Regions from separate parts of the Nonomuraea sp. NPDC049646 genome, predicted to be linked through region 2. Evidence: riboswitches for the same ligand, from Rfam matches in the RefSeq annotation. Region 2 holds a riboswitch; the other holds the start of a gene.

Region 1 (4,941 bases), on a different contig from region 2:
GGGGAGCGGGTGCAGGCGAGGGGGGCGCGCATGGCTCTGCTCTGAGGCGCGGGAAAGTGGCGGGCTGCGGGAGCGACTCCTAGACGGAGGTGGCTTTCACGATCGCGAGCGTCCCCGGCGCGTGGTGCAGCATGGCCTGGCTGACCGAGCCGATGAGCATGCCTTTCAGCGTGCCGTGTCCCCGGCTGCCGACGACCAGCAGGTCAGCCCCCGCCGCCACCTCGCGCAGCACCTCGACGGGATGGCCGTGCAGGACGTCCTCGATCACCTCCACGCCGGGATGGCATTGACGGGGTATGGCGAGGAAGGTCCGCAGGGCCTCGCGGGTCTCGCGTTCGGCCTCCGGATCGGCGGGCCCGAATCCCGAGGGACGCGGCCAGGCGAAGGCCTCCACCGCGCGCAGCCTGGCGCCGCGCAGTTCGGCCTCGGCGAAGGCGAACTTCAGCGCGCGCAGGCTGCCCTCGGAACGGTCGACGCCGACCACCAGCTCACCACGCGGAACGGCGGGCGGGTCGCGGACCAGGACGACGTCCGTCTGGGCGTGCGCGGCCACCCCGTGGGCGACCGAGCCGAGCAGCAGCCCGCGTACGCCGCCCAGGCCACGACTGCCGACGACGAGCAGGTCGGCCTGCTCGGCGGTCTTGATCAGCGCGGCGCGGGGATCGCCGGGCACGAGTTCCGTGGTCACCTCGGCGCCCAGTTCGCGGGCCTGCCGTTCGGCGGCCGCGAGCACCTCGTTGGCGCCGTCGCGCATCCACTTGCCCACCTCCGCGTACCGGCCGGAGATCGGGCGGCAGACCCAGTCGGGCACCACGTGGGCCACGGTCAGCGACACCCCGCGCAGCACTGCCTCCTTGGCGGCCCAGTCGACGGACAGCAGTCCGGTCGGCGAGCCGTCGACACCTGCGACGATCATGGTCAGGCCACGTAACATTCCACTTCGGCGCGGCGATAGGCCAAGCCCTGTCTGGTGGACTCGTCGATGCACGCGCGCTCGGTCTTGCTGAGGAGCAGTTCGCCGCAGACCGTCACGCCGGAGTACGTCCGGCAGTCGAGTGAACGGTTGCGCCGGCCGATACGGTAGTTCTCCTTGACCGCCTGCCTGCACTTCTGGCGCAGGGCTGGTGTGTCGGCGTAGCGGCACTGGGCGGTCAGCGTCCGGTATTGCTGCTTGCTCACTTCCTGCTGCTCGATGCCGTCCCCAGAGGCGGCAGCCGGTCCGATCGTGGTGAGAGCCACGATCGCGGCCACAGCGGCGATCTTCATCATAGTTCCCCTGAGGGAGTCCGTACCGCCAGGGGCGATCGCCAAACCTCAGGGTGATCGCCATGCTGACGCTCCGGTACGACGAGCCCGCTCCCGGTTGGGAAGGACATGTCCTGCCGATCGGCAACCGAGCGCTCGGCGCCTGCGTGTCCGGGACGCTCTCGGCCGAGCGCGTCCAGTTCAACGAGAAGTGGTTGTGGACCGGCGGTCCGGGCATCGGAGAGCGGGGTTCGATGGCGCCGGCGGAGGTGGCCGCGATACGGGGGAACCCGCCGTGGGGCACGTTCCGGGCTTCGGGGCGTACCGGAACTTCGGCCGCCGTGACGGACGAGGACGCCCGCGGAGTGGTGCTCACCAGGAAATATTTCGCCTCGTACCCGGCGCACGCCATCGTCGGGAGGCTGACAGCGGCACCTCGGGGACGCATGGGGTTCATGTTGCGTTTGGCACCGCGCATGATGGCGGGGAGGATGTGACCGCTGAGGCAGGACGGCTGCGCGTCCGGGGCGTGCCGGCCGACAACGGCCTGGTGTACGAGGGGCAGGTGCAAGTGCTGACCGAGGGCGGCACCCGTACGGACGAGGGCGACCGCGTCGTGGCGACCGGTGCCGACAGCGCGGTGCTCGTCTTCTCGGCGGCCACCGACCACGCGCCCGTCCACCCCGGCTACCGCGGCCCGGCCCCGGCGGCGGGGGCACAATAGATCGAACTGCTGCCGGCCGCCTGGCGCGCGGCGGGGCCGCTCAGCTGCGCGGCCCCGGGTTCGCGCTCGACCCGAAGACTAGGGCAGGGGAGAGCTGCGCGCTGTCGCCAGCACGCTGAACCACGTGCGGTGCGTGGCGTTCGTCTCGTGCCAGGCGACCGCGAACCCGGCCGCGTCCAGCACCGCGAGCAGGTCGCCCGCGTCGCGGTGGACGAACCAGCGCTCGTACTCCGTCCGGTACGGCACCGGCTCCCAGCCCTCGCTGTCGCCCAGGGCGGTGGTCAGCGCGAGCACCCCGCCGGGGCGCAGCGCCGCGTGCCAGGCGCGCAGCGTCGGCTCGGTCTGCTCGGACGGCACGTGCACGAGGGCCGCGGCCGACCAGACGCCGTCCAGGGACGACGGCGCCAGCGGCGGGCGTCGCAGATCGCCCAGAACGGTGGGCACGCCGCGCCCGGCGGCGAGCCGGGCCATCTCGATCGACAGGTCCACGCCCACGGTGGTCAGGCCGCGTCCGGCGAACCAGGCCGACTCGCGCCCCGGGCCGCACCCCAGGTCGGCGACCGTGGCTCCGGCGGGCAGGGCTGCGGCGAACCGGTCGCGGAAGGCCGCGAACGGGCGTGACGGATTGGCGACCTGCTCGTCGAACTGGCGCGCGATGCGGTCGTAGGTGGCGGTCGTGTGCGCACTGGGATCAGACATCCCCTTGATCCTGCCACGCGCCGGGTTATGATCGCGATGACCAACGCGGGAGCCCGGTGCGGACCGGGCTGAGAGGACGGCTGTCAGCCGCCGACCGCCAGAACCTGCTCCGGATAATGCCGGCGAAGGGAGTTTGCGCGATGAGCGACGCGCGCTTTTCCAAGATCCACATCGGTGACCTGCAGGTGCCGATGCGCGAGGTCAGGCTGTCGAACGGCACGTCGGTGCGGCTCTACGACACCTCGGGGCCGTCGCGTACCGACCGCTCGGCGTGGGGGTCGCCGGTCACCCAGCTCGGCGCGGCGCGGCGCGGCGTGGTGACCAAGGAGATGGAGTTCGTGGCCGTACGGGAGGGGATGACGCCCGAGTTCGTCCGGCAGGAGGTCGCGGCCGGACGGGCGGTCATCCCGGCCAACGTCAACCATCCGGAGTCCGAGCCGATGGCGATCGGCCGGAACTTCCTGGTCAAGATCAACGCCAACATCGGCAACTCCGCCGTCACCTCCTCGATCGAGGAGGAGGTCGAGAAGATGACCTGGGCCACCCGGTGGGGCGCCGACACCGTCATGGACCTGTCCACCGGCCCGGACATCCACGCGACCCGCGAGCAGATCATCCGCAGCTCGCCCGTCCCGGTCGGGACCGTGCCCGTCTACCAGGCGCTGGAGAAGGTGGGCGGGCGTCCCGAGGCGCTGTCGTGGGAGGTCTACCGCGACACCCTGATCGAGCAGTGCGAGCAGGGCGTCGACTACGTGACGGTGCACGCGGGCGTGCGGCTGGCGCACGTCCCGCTGACCGTCCGGCGCAAGACCGGGATCGTCTCGCGCGGGGGCTCGATCATGGCCGCCTGGTGCCTGGCCCACCACCGCGAGAGCTTCCTGTACGAGCACTTCGACGAGATGTGCGCCCTGCTGGCCCGCTACGACGTGACGTTCTCGCTGGGCGACGGGCTGCGTCCCGGCTCGATCGCGGACGCCAACGACGAGGCCCAGTTCGCCGAGCTGCGCACCCTGGGCGAGCTGACCAAGATCGCGCACGCGCACGACGTCCAGGTGATGATCGAGGGCCCCGGCCACGTGCCCATGCACAAGATCAAGGAGAACGTCGACCTGCAGCGCGAGCTCTGCGACGACGTGCCCTTCTACACCCTCGGCCCGCTCGTCACCGACATCGCCCCCGGGTACGACCACATCACCTCGGGCATAGGCGCCGCCATGATCGCCTGGTACGGCACCGCCATGCTCTGCTACGTCACCCCCAAGGAGCACCTCGGCCTGCCCAACCGCGACGACGTCAAGACCGGCGTGATCACGTACAAGATCGCGGCGCACGCGGCCGACCTCGCCAAGGGGCACCCGCAGGCCCAGGCGTGGGACGACGCCCTGTCCGACGCCCGGTTCGAGTTCCGCTGGGAGGACCAGTTCGACCTGTCGCTCGACCCGGACACCGCCCGCGCCTTCCACGACGAGACCCTGCCGGCCGCGCCCGCCAAGACCGCGCACTTCTGCTCGATGTGCGGCCCGAAGTTCTGCTCGATGAAGCTCAGCCACGAGGTGCGGGCGGGCATGGCCGGCAAGGCGGCCGAGTTCCTCGGAAAGGGCGGCTCGATCTATCTCTGATCTTGGTGGAGGCCCCGGGCCGGCCCGCGCGGTCAGCCCGGGAGCGTCTCGCCGCCGATCGGGGCCAGCACCTCGCCCGTGTAGTACGAGGACAGCCGGTCGGCGGCGAAGAACACGTACGAAGGGGCGATCTCGTCGGGGTCGGCGGCCCGCTTCATCGGCACCTGCGCGCCGAACTTCTCCACCTTCTCCTCCGGCATCGTGGCCGGGATCAGCGGCGTCCAGACCGGGCCGGGGGCGACGGCGTTGATCCTGATGCCGCGCTCGACCAGGTTCTGGGCCATGGAGTAGGTGAAGGCGTTGATCGCGCCCTTCGTCGCGGCGTAGTCGATGAGGGTCTTGTTGCCGCGCAGGCCGTTGATCGAGGAGGTGTTCACGATCGCGCTGCCCTCCCGCAGGTGCGGCAGCGCGGCCTTGGTGACGCGGTAGTAGCTGTGGATGTTGACCGCGAACGTGTGCTCCCACTGCTCGTCCGTCAGCTCCTCCAGGCCGTCGACCGGCGCCTGGTAGGCCACGTTGTTGACCAGGACGTCCAGGCCGCCCAGCTCGGCGACCGCCTGCTCCACGACCGTCGCGCAGTGGTCGCGGTCGCCCAGGTCGCCGGGCAGCAGCACGCAGCGCCGTCCCTCCTGCTCGACCAGGCCGCGGGTGTGG
Region 2 (4,941 bases):
TGGACATCGTGGACGCGATCGGCGGCGTCGAGATCAACGTGCGGGCCGACGTCGACGACCCCAAGGCCGGGCTCAAGCTCAAGAAGGGCAAGCAGGTGCTCAACGGCTCCCAGGCCCTCGGCTACGTACGCACCCGCAAGGGCGGCGCGCTGCCGGACTTCGAGCGCACCAAGCGGCAGCGGCAGTTCCTCGGCGCGGTGGTGAAGAAGGCGGCCAGCCCGGGCGTGCTGATCAACCCGTTCACCTCGATCCCGCTGGCCATGAGCGCCACCGACGCGGTCGAGGTCGACTCCGGCACCGGCGCGTTCGACATGCTCTCGCTGGGGCTGGCGATGGGCGACAGCCCGGTCACGACCGTGGTGCCGTTCGGCGGGAACGAGATCGTGGCCGGCGGCGGTGCGGCGATCAAGTGGGACCGGCTCAAGGCGCTGGCCCTCTTCGACGCGCTGAAGGCGGACAAGCCCGTGCCGAAGGAGATCGTGGACGCCGGCTGACCTGCCCCGCGAGGCGCGAGCCTCGCGGGGCAGCGCCCGTGCCCGGCTCAGGTCGTGGTGGCGGCGACGACCGCGGCGGTGGAGGCGGTGACGGCGACGGCCGCGGTGATGGCGGCGATGGTCTTGGCGACCGCCTGCCCGGCCCACTCGCCCTCGGCGATCTCCTTGACGCGCTCGCGGTCGGCGCCGGGGAAGGCTTTGCGGTCGAGCTTCGCCGCGTGCATGATCGCGATCAGCGTGGCGGTGCGCTCGTCGGGGTCGGCGCCGGCGAGGACGGCCGTGACGCGCTCGCGCACGTCGGCCTCCACCTGGGGGTCCGCCTCCGGCCAGCGCGTGGTCGGGAAGATCCCCAGGATCCGGCCGCGCTCCTCGGTCAGCACGCCCGCCTCGGCGAGCCTGGTGAGCAGGCGCCTGCGCAGCTTGTCCGACTGCAGCCGCTGCACCCACCACGCGGGCTTCCTGGCCTTGCCGTCCTCGGCCATGCGGGCGAGGGCGGCGTCGAGCTCCGCGTCGCCCAGCGGGGTGGGGTCCTTCACCGTCACCTTGTCGTCGGCCAGCTCGACGCGGCCCGCGGCGGCCAGCTCGGCGAGGATCGCGCCACCGAGCGCGGGGTGGAGCTGGACGCCCCCGATGAGCTGTTTGCCTTCTTCCTCGTCGTGGGCGAGGAGGAGGAGTTCTTCGGCAATCGTCACGGTCATGTCCCGACACTAACCTCCCAGCATGAGCATTTCGGAAAGACTTCACGCGATCGGCCGGCCCCTGCTCCAGGCGCAGCTCGACCATCCCACGGTGGCCGGCATCGGGCGTGGCGACCTGCCGGAGCCGGTCTTCCGGTCCTGGCTGGAGCAGGACTACCTGTACCTGCTCGACTATGTGCGGGTGTTCTCCAGACTGGCCTGGCAGGCGCCGGACGGGCATCTGGGGGACCTGGTGGATCTGGCGTACGCGACGTACCACGACGAACTGCGTCTGCATCGGTCGTTGTCGGCGGAGTTCGGGGCCGATCTGGACAATGCGGTGAAGGGGCCGGCGTGCGTGGCGTACACGACGTTCCTGCTGGAGGCGGCGGGGTCCTACGGGGAGGGGTTGGCCGCGCTTTATCCGTGTATGTGGGGATATTCGAGTCTTGGGAAGATCCTCGCCGAGAACCCGCCCGCCGAGCCGCGGTACCGGGCCTGGGTGGACACCTACGCCGACCCGGCGTTCGCGGCGCTGACCGTACGGATCGGGCAGATGATCGACGAGGCCGACCCCGACCCCGTACGGGCGGAGGCGCTGTTCGCCGAGGGCATGGCACACGAGCTCGCCTTCTGGGACGTGCCGTAGTCGCGTGCCGGCCCGGCGCTCGCCATACCCTGGGGGCATGCCGGAACTTCCCGAGGTGGAGTCGCTCACCAACTTCCTGCGCGAGCGGGCGGTCGGCCGTTCGATCGCGGGCGTCGACGTCGTCGGCTTCCAGGCGCTCAAGACGTTCGATCCGCCGGTCACGGCGCTCGGCGGGCTCACCGTCACGGGCGTGTCGAGGCACGGCAAGTTCCTCGACCTCGACTGCGACGGCCTGCACCTGATCATCCATCTGGCCCGCGCCGGCTGGCTGCGCTGGCGCGACGACCTGACCGGCGCGCGGCCGGTGCGGCCGGGCAAGGGGCCGCTGGCCGTCCGCGTACGGCTGGCGCCCGGCGACGACGGCCTGGCACCCGGGTTCGAGCTGACCGAGGCCGGCACGCAGAAACGGCTGGCCGTCTACGTCACCGACAAGCCGGAGGACGTGCCCGGCATCGCCGCCCTGGGCCCCGACCCGCTCGACGACGCCTTCACCGTCGAGGCGCTCAAGCGCATCGTGGGCGGCAACCGCACCCAGATCAAGGGGCTGCTGCGCGACCAGAAGGTGATCGCGGGCATCGGCAACGCCTACTCCGACGAGGTGCTGCACGCGGCGAAGATGTCGCCGTTCAAGATCGCCGCGACGCTGACCGACGCGCAGATCGCCGACCTGCACGAGGCCATCGTGACGACGTTGCGCGACGCCGTCGAACGGGCGCACGGGCTGGCCGCCAAAGACCTCAAGGCGGAGAAGAAGTCCGGGCTGCGCGTGCACAACCGGGCCGGACAGCCGTGCGACGTGTGCGGCGACACGATCCGCGAGGTGTCCTTCGCCGACTCCGCCCTCCAGTACTGCCCCACCTGCCAGACGGGCGGCAAACCGCTGGCCGACCGGCGGATGTCGCGCCTGCTCAAGTAGGGTCCCGGGCGCGGGATGATGGAGGCATGACCGTTCCAGAGATCGACGTCACCGCCGTTCCCGACGACGCCTACCTGCTCGACGTCCGCGAGCAGGACGAGTGGCTGGCCGGCCACGCCCCCGAGGCCGTGCACATCCCCATGTCGCAGATCCAGGGCCGGGTCGAGGAGGTGCCCGCCGACCGCACGGTCTACGTGGTGTGCCGGGTCGGCGGCCGGTCGATGCAGGTCACGGCGTGGCTCAACCAGCTCGGGCGCGACGCCGTCAACGTGGGCGGCGGCATGCAGTCGTGGGAGTTCGCGCGCCGTCCGATGGTCAGCGAGACCGGCCAGGAGCCCTTCGTGGCCTGAATGTCCGCCTGGATGTCCGTCTGAATGCCCCCCGAATGCCTCACTGTGGCGGTTCCGCCGCCATTGAGGCATGATGAGGGCGCCAACTGCATAGTCGCGGGAGCTCGGGGTGCCGGGCTGAGAGGGCAGCAACACAGCCGCTGCCGACCGCCTGAACCTGTCCGGGTAATGCCGGCGTAGGGAGTGTGCGATGACGCATGTCGTCGACGAAGTTCCGCTGACCCTTGACGGCGCGCCCCCCAAGACCCTCGGCGTCCTCGACCAGGGCGCGCTCTGGGCCAACCTCGGTGTCAGCCTCCTCGGCTTCTCCGGCGCGCTCGTCCTGATCGATCCTCTGGGCAACGCGCCGCTCAGCCTCGTGGCCGCGCTCACGGCCGCCGTGGTCGGCAGCCTCATCGGCACGGCCATGGTCGGCCTGTCGGCCATCCCCGGCACGCAGACCGGGCGGCCGGCGATGGTGCTGCTGCGCGGGCTGTTCGGGGCGAAGATGTCGTACGTCCCGTCCGTGCTGAACATCGTGCAGATGCTCGGTTGGGGGGCCTTCGAGCTCTGGGTGATCGCCAAGGCCGCGAACGCGATCTTCGGGAGCGTCCCGTACCAGGTGTGGGTGGTGGTGGCGGGGGTGCTGACCACCGCGCTCGCCGTCTGGCCGCTCGGGTCGATCAGGCTGCTGCGCCGGTACGTGACCGCGGGCGTGATCGTGTCGCTGATCTGGTTCACCGTGTCGTTCCTGGGCGAGGCGCCGACGTACACGGGCGGGTCGTGGACGGCCTTCGCCCCGGCCGTCGACTACGTCATCGCCCTGTCGGTGTCGTGGGTGCCGATGGCCGCCGACTTCGCCAGGCACTCGCGCTCCAGCCGGGCCGCCTTCACCGGCGTCGTCGGCGGCTACACCGTCGCCCAGGTCGCCTGCCTGGCCCTCGGCGTGTACGCGGTGGCCATCGCGGGCGCCCAGGCGGTCCAGGCCGACGGCATGGTGGTGTTCCAGCCGTTCGTCGCGGCGCCGCTGGGCGCGCTGTTCTTCGGCATCCTGGTGCTGCGCGAGACCGACCAGTCCTTCGCCAACGTCTACTCCACCACCGTCTCGCTGCAGAACCTGATGCCGAAGGTCGACCGGCGGATCGTCTCCACGGCGATCGGCGTGCTCACCACCGCGATCGCCCTGGTCGTGGACGTCACCTCATACGGCGCGTTCCTCGGGGTGATCGGCGCGGTGTTCGTGCCGATGTTCGCGGTGCTGGCCGTCGACTACTTCGTGCTCGGCGGCGCCGCCCGCTGGAACACCGCCGAGGACGCGCCCTCGCGCTGGCTGATGCTGCTGCCGTGGGCGCTGGGCTTCGCCGCCTACTGGTTCACCACCTCGACGCCCACGGTCGCCGGCTGGGACGACTTCTGGGCCTCCGCCCGCGACGCCGTCGGCTTCACCCGGGAGCCGTGGATGAACGGCGCGCTCGGCGGCGCGCTGGTCGCGGCCCTGGTGACGCTGCTCATCGGCGTGCTCGGCCGGCGCCGCTCAGCGGCCCGCTGAGGCCCGGCGTTCGACGTTGAGCAGGTGCTGCTTGGCGGCCACGCCTCCGGCGTAGTCGCCGAGCTCGCCGTCCTCACGGACCACCCGATGACAGGGCACGATCACGCACACGGGGTTGGCGCCGACCGCGTTGCCGACCGCGCGAAGGGCGCGCGGCCGTCCGATGCTCGCGCCGATCTCCTCGTACGTCGTGGTCGTGCCGTAGGGCACGGCCATGGTCTTCTGCAGCACGGTACGGGCGAACGGCGTGGCCAGCGCGAGGTCGACCGGCGTGGCGAAGGTGCGCAGCCGGCCGGAGAAGTAGGCGTCGAGCTCCCGGCGCACCGG

The links. Region 2 has a riboswitch for thiamine pyrophosphate ahead of ACIBQ8_RS24195 (purine-cytosine permease family protein). Riboswitches for the same ligand answer to the same signal wherever they lie in the genome.
Region 1: it holds a riboswitch for thiamine pyrophosphate, as region 2 does, so the genes downstream of both, thiC (phosphomethylpyrimidine synthase ThiC) here and ACIBQ8_RS24195 (purine-cytosine permease family protein) in region 2, are expected to answer to the same signal.

What each region holds. Positions count from the first base shown of each region.
Region 1 is NZ_JBITLU010000006.1:20,082-25,022, reverse strand. Features, by position in the region: gene ACIBQ8_RS18690 (universal stress protein) at 80-916, opposite strand; gene ACIBQ8_RS18685 (hypothetical protein) at 919-1,269, opposite strand; gene ACIBQ8_RS18680 (glycoside hydrolase N-terminal domain-containing protein) at 1,329-1,742, shown strand; gene ACIBQ8_RS18675 (hypothetical protein) at 1,739-1,969, shown strand; gene ACIBQ8_RS18670 (class I SAM-dependent methyltransferase) at 2,048-2,668, opposite strand; TPP riboswitch at 2,704-2,816, shown strand; gene thiC (phosphomethylpyrimidine synthase ThiC) at 2,809-4,287, shown strand; gene ACIBQ8_RS18660 (SDR family oxidoreductase) at 4,320-4,941, opposite strand, start outside.
Region 2 is NZ_JBITLU010000008.1:55,062-60,002, forward strand. Features, by position in the region: gene ACIBQ8_RS24170 (LCP family protein) at 1-494, shown strand, start outside; gene ACIBQ8_RS24175 (GPP34 family phosphoprotein) at 542-1,192, opposite strand; gene ACIBQ8_RS24180 (TenA family protein) at 1,215-1,820, shown strand; gene ACIBQ8_RS24185 (Fpg/Nei family DNA glycosylase) at 1,858-2,736, shown strand; gene ACIBQ8_RS24190 (rhodanese-like domain-containing protein) at 2,763-3,086, shown strand; TPP riboswitch at 3,173-3,286, shown strand; gene ACIBQ8_RS24195 (purine-cytosine permease family protein) at 3,277-4,614, shown strand; gene ACIBQ8_RS24200 (methylated-DNA--[protein]-cysteine S-methyltransferase) at 4,600-4,941, opposite strand, start outside.